DNA from 2 places in the Halomonas sp. MMSF_3323 genome. Region 2 is predicted to be linked to the other one. Evidence: predicted binding sites of a transcription regulator. Region 2 holds the regulator's gene; the other holds the start of a gene.
What was found. The regulator FNR, encoded in region 2, switches genes on or off when oxygen is low (the NO sensors DNR and NnrR bind a similar motif). The targets are predictions, from matches to a motif close to TTGATNTANATCAA.
Positions count from the first base shown of each region.

Region 1 (3,759 bases), on a different contig from region 2:
GGCGATGGTACCGCTGTGGATGTACCCGATGGCCATCGCCTGCGGCAACGCCTTCGTGCTCAAGCCCTCCGAGAAGGACCCGTCCGCCGCCCTGGCGGTCGCCCGCCTGCTCGAGGAAGCCGGCCTGCCCCAGGGCATCATGAACGTGGTCCAGGGCGGCCGCGAGACCGTCGAGGCGCTGCTCGACGCCCCCGAGATCAAGGCCGTGTCCTTCGTCGGCTCGACCCCCATCGCCGAAACCATCTACCGACGTGGCGCCGAGAGCGGCAAGCGGGTGCAGGCCCTCGGTGGCGCCAAGAACCACGCCGTGGTGCTGGCCGACGCCGATATCGACAACGCCGCCAACACCCTGATGGGGGCCGCCTACGGCAGCGCCGGCGAGCGCTGCATGGCGATCTCGGTGGCGGTATGCGTCGGCGATGACACCGCCGACCGTCTGATCGAGGCCATGGGCCCCAAGATCGCCGCGCTGAAGATCGGCCCCGGCACCGACAAGGGCCTGGACATGGGCGCCCTGGTCACCGCCCAGCATCGCGACAAGGTGCTCGGCTATATCGAGAAGGGCGTGCAGGAAGGGGCCACCCTGGTGGCCGACGGCCGCGAGCTGGTGGTCCCGGGCCACGAGAACGGCTTCTTCGTCGGCGGCTGCCTGTTCGACCGGGTCACCCCGGAGATGACCATCTACCGCGAGGAGATCTTCGGCCCGGTGCTGTGCGTGGTGCGTGTCGACAGCCTCGATGAGGCCATCGCCCTGACCAACGCCCACGAGTACGGCAACGGTACCTGCCTGTTCACCCGTGACGGCGAGGCGGCGCGCCGCTTCACCGACGCCATCGAGGTCGGCATGGTGGGTATCAACGTGCCGCTGCCGGTGCCGGTGGCCAGCCACAGCTTCGGCGGCTGGAAGCGTTCGCTGTTCGGCGACCTGCACGCCTACGGCCCTGACGCGGTGCGCTTCTACACCCGTCGCAAGGCGGTGTCACAGCGCTGGCCCTCGCCCTTCGAGACCACCCAGGCGGAGTTCCACTTCCCCTCCGGCGGTCAGTAGGCTCCGGCAAGAATGCCACGGGCCCTGCGGGGCCCGTTTTCGTTTACCACAGCGAGCGAGCCGCTGATCCACCACTGACAGGCGACTTATACACCGCTGCCCACAGCCCCTGCACCGCCTGCCCACCGCTTTTCACAAGGTGCCACACAGGGTTATCCACAGAACGACTCACAAGCTCATCGCCACCTTTATCTGCACGCCTGACCCGCAAGTCGGATTCCCACCATCGCCAGGTTGTCCACACCCGGCCCCGGTGCAGCGCGTCATCCCTTCGCTCCATCCCCCACTTCATTGGCGGACACTGATACGCATCAAGCCGGCGGTGTCCGGGCGGGGCTAGCATGGCGCCTCTCTTCGCTCGGAGATCGACATGGAACTGGTCTGTCCCGCGGGTAGCCTGCCCGCTTTGAAGCGCGCCGTGGACGAGGGCGCCAACGCGGTCTACTTCGGCTTTCAGAATGCCACCAACGCCCGCCAGTTCGCCGGGCTGAACTTCACCGACAAGCGCGCCCGCGAGGGTATCGACTACGCCCACGCCCGGGGCTGCCGGGTGTTCTGCGCGATCAATACCTACCCGCAGCAGTCGAGCCTGGCCCAGTGGCGCGCGGCGGTGGACCAGGCGGCTTCGCTTCAGGTCGACGCCCTGATCCTGGCCGACCCGGGCCTTTTGGCCTACGCCGCCGAGCGCCACCCGGACACCCCCCGCCACCTGTCGGTGCAGGGCTCCGCCACCAGCCATGAGGCGCTGGCCTTCTACCACCGCGAGTTCGGCATCCGTCGCGCGGTGCTGCCCAGGGTGCTGTCGATCCACCAGGTGCGCGACCTGGCCCGCCACAGCCCGGTGGAGCTCGAGGTGTTCGCCTTCGGCAGCCTGTGCATCATGGCCGAGGGCCGCTGCTATCTGTCGTCCTACCTGACCGGCGAATCACCCAACACCCACGGCGTGTGCTCGCCGGCGGCCCACGTGCGCTGGGAAGAGACCGCCAGCGGACGCGAATCGCGCCTGAACGGCGTCTTGATCGATCGCTACCGCGCCGACGAACAGGCCGGCTACCCGACCCTGTGCAAGGGACGCTTCAACGTCGAGGGCGACGTCGGCCACGCCATCGAGGCGCCGACCAGCCTCAGCACCCTGGACCTGCTGCCCCAGCTGGCGGCGCTGGGCATCAAGGCGATCAAGATCGAGGGTCGTCAGCGCAGTCCGGCCTATGTGGCCAGCGTCACCCGCGTGTGGCGCCAGGCGCTGGACCATCTGGACCGGGCCGGCGACGACTATCGCCCCCAGGCCGACTGGAGCGCCGCCCTGGCGCCGCTGGCCGAAGGCTCCACCCATACTCTCGGCGCCTACGAGCGCGACTGGAAATGACAGGAGGCGAGATGACCGCTGCTTCACTGGAATTGAGCCTTGGCCCGGTGTCCTTCTACTGGACCCGCGAGCGCTACTTCGCCTTTTATGAACAGGCCTGCCACTGGCCGCTGACCAGCGTCACCCTGGGCGAAACCGTGTGCTCCCGGCGGCGCGACATGAAGCTCGCCGACTGGCTGGAGATCGGCCACCAGCTCGCCGCCGCCGGCAAGCAGGTGATCCTCGGCTCGCAGACCCTGATCGAGTCCAACGCCGACCTGCGCGACCTGACCAGGCTGTGCGACAACGGCGACTTCCTGGTCGAGGCCAACGACATGAGCGCGGTGCACCGGCTGTCCGAGGCGGGCCTGCCCTTCGTCGGCGGCCCGGCGCTCAACCTCTACAATGTGCCGACCCTGGAGATCCTCAAGCGCGCCGGCATGTTCCGCTTCGTCGCCCCGGTGGAGTTGCCCGGCGCCGACCTGGCCCGGCTGCTGTCTGACGCCCGCGAGGCGGGGCTGGCGCTGGACTGCGAGGTGCTGGCCTACGGCCACCTGCCGCTGGCCTGGTCGTCGCGCTGCTTTACCGCGCGTCACCATCAGCACCCCAAGGATCGCTGCCAGTTCGTCTGCCAGGACTATCCGGAAGGGCTGTCGCTGACCACCCAGGACGACAGCCGTCGACTGTTCACCCTGAACGGTATCCAGACCCTGTCCGGGGCCTGTCAGGACCTGCGCCACGAGCTTGCCGAGATGGCCACAATGGGCGTCACCACGGCCCGGCTAAGTCCGCGTTCAGAGGGGATGGATGAGGTGGTGGCGGACTTCGACCTGGCCCGCCAAGGACGCTACTCGGCGCCCTCGCCGCTGGCGCTGGTGGACGCCGAGCTGTGCAATGGCTATTGGCACGGCCAGGCGGGGATGGATCTGGCGCCGGTACTGGAAGACTGAAAGCCCCTTCCCTCTCACACCACCTCACTCAGGAGGCCGGTTCGCCGGCCTCCATCGCTAGATGGCTCAACCCGCCAGCCAGCAGGCGGTAACCAGGCGCCTAGGCCTGGCGAGGCAGCCAGCGCTGCAGCTGGCCCAGCGCCTCGAGCAGGTAGGGATGCAGCAGTTCCATTTCCTGCCCATCCAGCAGGTTCTTCACCGTCAGCCCCAGTTCGGTATCGCCCTCCAGGCACAGCCGGCGCTGGAAGAACAGGCTGTCCGGGTCTTCCTCGCGGCTGGCCAGGCAGGCGAACTCGCGCCAGCCCCCCGCCACCTTCACCTCCCAGGGCGCGTCGGTGACCTGCAGGCGACCGTGCGTGAGGGTCAGGGTGACCGCCAGCGCCAGATCATCGATGGACAGACACACCCGGCGCCCT
Region 1 is NZ_JASHIT010000029.1:11,191-14,949, reverse strand. It holds gene RBB39_RS14925 (CoA-acylating methylmalonate-semialdehyde dehydrogenase) at 1-1,048, shown strand, start outside; gene RBB39_RS14920 (peptidase U32 family protein) at 1,419-2,414, shown strand; gene RBB39_RS14915 (U32 family peptidase) at 2,426-3,343, shown strand; gene RBB39_RS14910 (SCP2 domain-containing protein) at 3,444-3,759, opposite strand, start outside.
Region 1: a site for FNR is predicted at 1,350-1,363, ahead of RBB39_RS14920 (peptidase U32 family protein). Genes of this name have one in related genera too.

Region 2 (3,759 bases):
CCTGCCTGGGCCGACCCGTTCCTGAGCTCCCTGGCGCAGGGCTTTGGTTGCTGCTGGCCAGCGAAGGCAAGCCCCAGGCCTGGTTCAAGCTCGACGATCAGCCCCGTGACGACGCCGCCGAGACCCTCGCCGCCCTCGCCCATCGGGGGCTTGCCATCGAGATCCTGTCGGGCGACCGCGCAGTCAACGTCGGCCAGCTTGCCCGCACGCTGGGCGTCGATCAGTGGCGTGGCGAGGCCACCCCCGAGGACAAGCTCGGGCACTTGAAGGCGCGACAGGCACAGGGTGAAAAGGTGGCCATGGTCGGTGATGGCATCAATGACGTGCCGGTACTGGCCGGCGCCGACCTTGCCATCGCCATGGCCGGGGCCAGCGACCTCACCCGCACCCGCGCCGATCTGGTATTGCTGGGCGAACCGCTCACGGGTATCGTCGAAGCCATCGAGGTGGCCGGTCAGACCCGTCGCATCATTCGCCAGAATCTGTCCTGGTCGGTGCTCTACAATGTCGTGGCGCTGCCCGCAGCGGCGCTGGGCTTCGTGCCCCCATGGCTTGCCGCCATCGGCATGTCACTCAGCTCGTTGCTGGTCATCGGCAATGCCCTGCGTCTGCGACGTGGACGCACCAGGCGGACCGCGACGCCTTCACCCGTCACCGCAAGCCCCGGCCCATGAGCATCCTTTACCTGTTGATACCCTTGTCGTTGATCCTGCTGGGCCTGGCGGTCTGGGCCTTCTTCTGGGCGGTGCGCAACGACCAGTTCGAGGACCTCGAAGGCCCCGCCTATCGCATCCTGTTCGAGGATGAGGACGACACTCGCGGTGCCGATGACGGCGCTTCCTCTTCCGAAACGCCTGCGCAGACATCCGATCGTGATCCATCGTCCAGAGGGCCTGAGTGAACCCTACCGGCCTGGAACTGCCTCCCATGATGGCGGCCTTCGTGTTTGGCCTGCTCGGTGGTGCACACTGTATTGGCATGTGCGGCGGCATCATGAGCGCTCTGACCTTTGCCATCCCCCCCAGCATGCGTCAACCTTGGCGGGTGAGCACACTTGTGCTCGGCTACAATGTAGGTCGTATCACCAGCTACTGTGTGGCGGGCGCTCTGGTTGCCACCCTGGGTTCGGTGATCGGCCTTTCGCCGACCCTGCGTGGCCTGATGCAGATCGTCGCCAGCCTGATGTTGATCCTGATGGCGCTTTACATTGCCGATCTATGGAAAGGCCTGCGTCACGTCGAGGCACAGGGACGTCACCTCTGGAGGTACCTGGAACCCGCAGGCAGACGCCTGTTGCCGGTGGTGCGTCTGCCCCAGGCGGTGGCGCTGGGCGCCATCTGGGGCTGGCTGCCCTGTGGCTTGGTGTACTCGATGCTGGCCTGGAGCCTGGCACGGGCCGAGCCCCTCGAGGGCGCACTGCTGATGGCGAGCTTCGGTCTTGGCACGCTTCCGGCGCTGGTGGTGACGGGCCTCGCCGCCAGACAAATGCAGGCCCTGCTGGCGCATCGGGCAACACGCCTTGTCGCCGCTGGCATGATCATCGCCTTTGCCGTCTGGCAACTTTGGACTGGGCTGCATCAATGACGCATCCTACCTCTAAGTTATTAATCCTAAAGAGGTAGACGCCACTTTTAGCTGATCTGAGGGTGTAGAATAGTGCCATCAACGTGCTGTACGGGCGACGTCTGTTCTCCCCATGGCCCAGTCAATATCGATCCCAGATCCACAGGAGCTGCGAATGAGTCCTACGGCCCAAGATCGGCGGCGTCCCATGCTGCATGAGACTCGCTGTGAGTCCTGCAGCCTGAGTTCCTTGTGCCTTCCGCTGTCGCTGGAGACCGCCGACCTCGAGCGCTTCGATTCCATCATCCGTCGTCACCCGCCGATCAAGAAAGGTACACGATTGGTCGAGCAGGGAGATCGCTTCACCAGCGTCTTCGCGGTCCGATCGGGGAGTCTCAAGCAGATCACCACCGAAGGCAGCGGCGAAGCTCAGTTGACCAACTTCTTCCTGCCCAGTGAACTGGTTGGCCTGGATGGCATCGACGACGGCCGCTATCCCGGCAGCGTGGTGGCGCTGGAGACCACCACGGTGTGCGAGATTCCCTTCGACCGCCTCGATGCGCTGACCCAGACCCTACCGGAGCTGCGTGCCCAGCTGTTCCGCACCCTGAGCAAGGAGCTGCGAGAGGACCGCCGGATGATGCAGCTGCTGTCACGCAAGACCGCCGATCAGCGCCTGGCCTGCTTCTTCCTCGGCCTGTCTGACCGCTTCCGCCGCCGCGGCTATTCACCGTTCAGCTTCCGCCTGTCCATGTCCCGCGCCGACATCGGCAATCACCTGGGGCTGGCGGTGGAAACGGTCAGCCGTATCCTCGGGCGTTTCCAGCAGCAGGATCTGGTGGCGGTATCGGGACGTGAGGTCAATATCCTCGACCTGACCGCGTTGTCGACCCTGGCCGACACCGAAGTTACCTGAGCGGGCCTGGCGGCAGTGTGCCGGGCTTGGCCAGCAGCGCCCGGTACCCAGGATCTGGAAAGCAAAGCGTAATAGATGGCGTGTGACAAGAAAGAGGCCGCATCCGGAGATGCGGCCTCTTTTGCTGTCATGGCGTCATGCACATTCGCTGTTGGCGAGATCAGCCGGCATCCACCACGTCGATGCGCCGGGCCTGGCGTTCGGCCTGTACGGCCTCCAGCCCCTCGAAGTCGAACAGTTGCCGATCCGCCAGCTGCGACGGCGCCACATTGGTCACCGCCTTGAACATGCTCTCGAGGCGCCCGGGATGCTTGACCTCCCACTCGGCCAGCATCTCCTTGACCACCTGGCGCTGCAGGTTGGGCTGGGAACCACACAGGTTGCACGGGATGATCGGGAACTCCATCGCCTCGCTGTAGGCCTGGATATCGGCCTCGCGGCAGTACGCCAGCGGGCGGATGACGATGTTCTTGCCGTCGTCGGAGAGCAGCTTGGGCGGCATCGCCTTGAGGCTGCCACCGAAGAACATGTTCAGAAACAGCGTCTCGAGAATGTCCTCGCGGTGGTGGCCCAGGGCGATCTTGGTCGCCCCGATCTCCTCGGCGAAGCCATAGAGAGAGCCGCGCCGCAGGCGTGAGCAGAGCGCGCAGGTGGTCTTGCCCTCCGGCGTCTTCTCCTTCACCACCGAATAGGTGTCGCGCTCGAGGATGTGGTAGTCCACGCCGATGCTGTCCAGATAGTTCGGCAGCACATGCTCCGGAAAGCCCGGCTGCTTCTGATCCAGATTCACCGCCACCAGCGAGAAGTTGACCGGCGCGTTGCGCTGAAGGCTGCGCAGGATCTCGAGCATGGTGTAGCTGTCCTTGCCACCAGACAGACACACCATGATCTTGTCGCCTTCCTGGATCATGCCGTAGTCGATGATGGCGTTACCGGCCTGGCGGCGCAGGCGCTTCTGCAGCTTGTTGAACTCACGCCGTGCCTTGGCCTGAACTTGGGCTTCCGTCTGATCGCCATCCGCAGCAGGGTCGGCCGGGCTGACGCCGGCATCGATCGAGAGATGGTCATCCTCGGGGGTACGGGGATCGAACAGGGTGGCGGAGGCGGACTGTGGCGACATGGGAGCGGGACATCACGGCTGAAAATGAAAGAGGCGCCAGTCTACCATCCGGACGCTTTAGTGGCGAAGAGGTCAGCGACCACTCACCCCGGCGAGGACAATAAGGGTGGGGCTTTTCGTCGGCAGCTCATCGGAAACCGCCAAGGACGACACCGCCGTA
Region 2 is NZ_JASHIT010000017.1:92,878-96,636, reverse strand. It holds gene RBB39_RS10675 (heavy metal translocating P-type ATPase) at 1-674, shown strand, start outside; gene ccoS (cbb3-type cytochrome oxidase assembly protein CcoS) at 671-901, shown strand; gene RBB39_RS10665 (sulfite exporter TauE/SafE family protein) at 898-1,584, shown strand; gene fnr (fumarate/nitrate reduction transcriptional regulator Fnr) at 1,739-2,479, shown strand; gene ttcA (tRNA 2-thiocytidine(32) synthetase TtcA) at 2,640-3,599, opposite strand.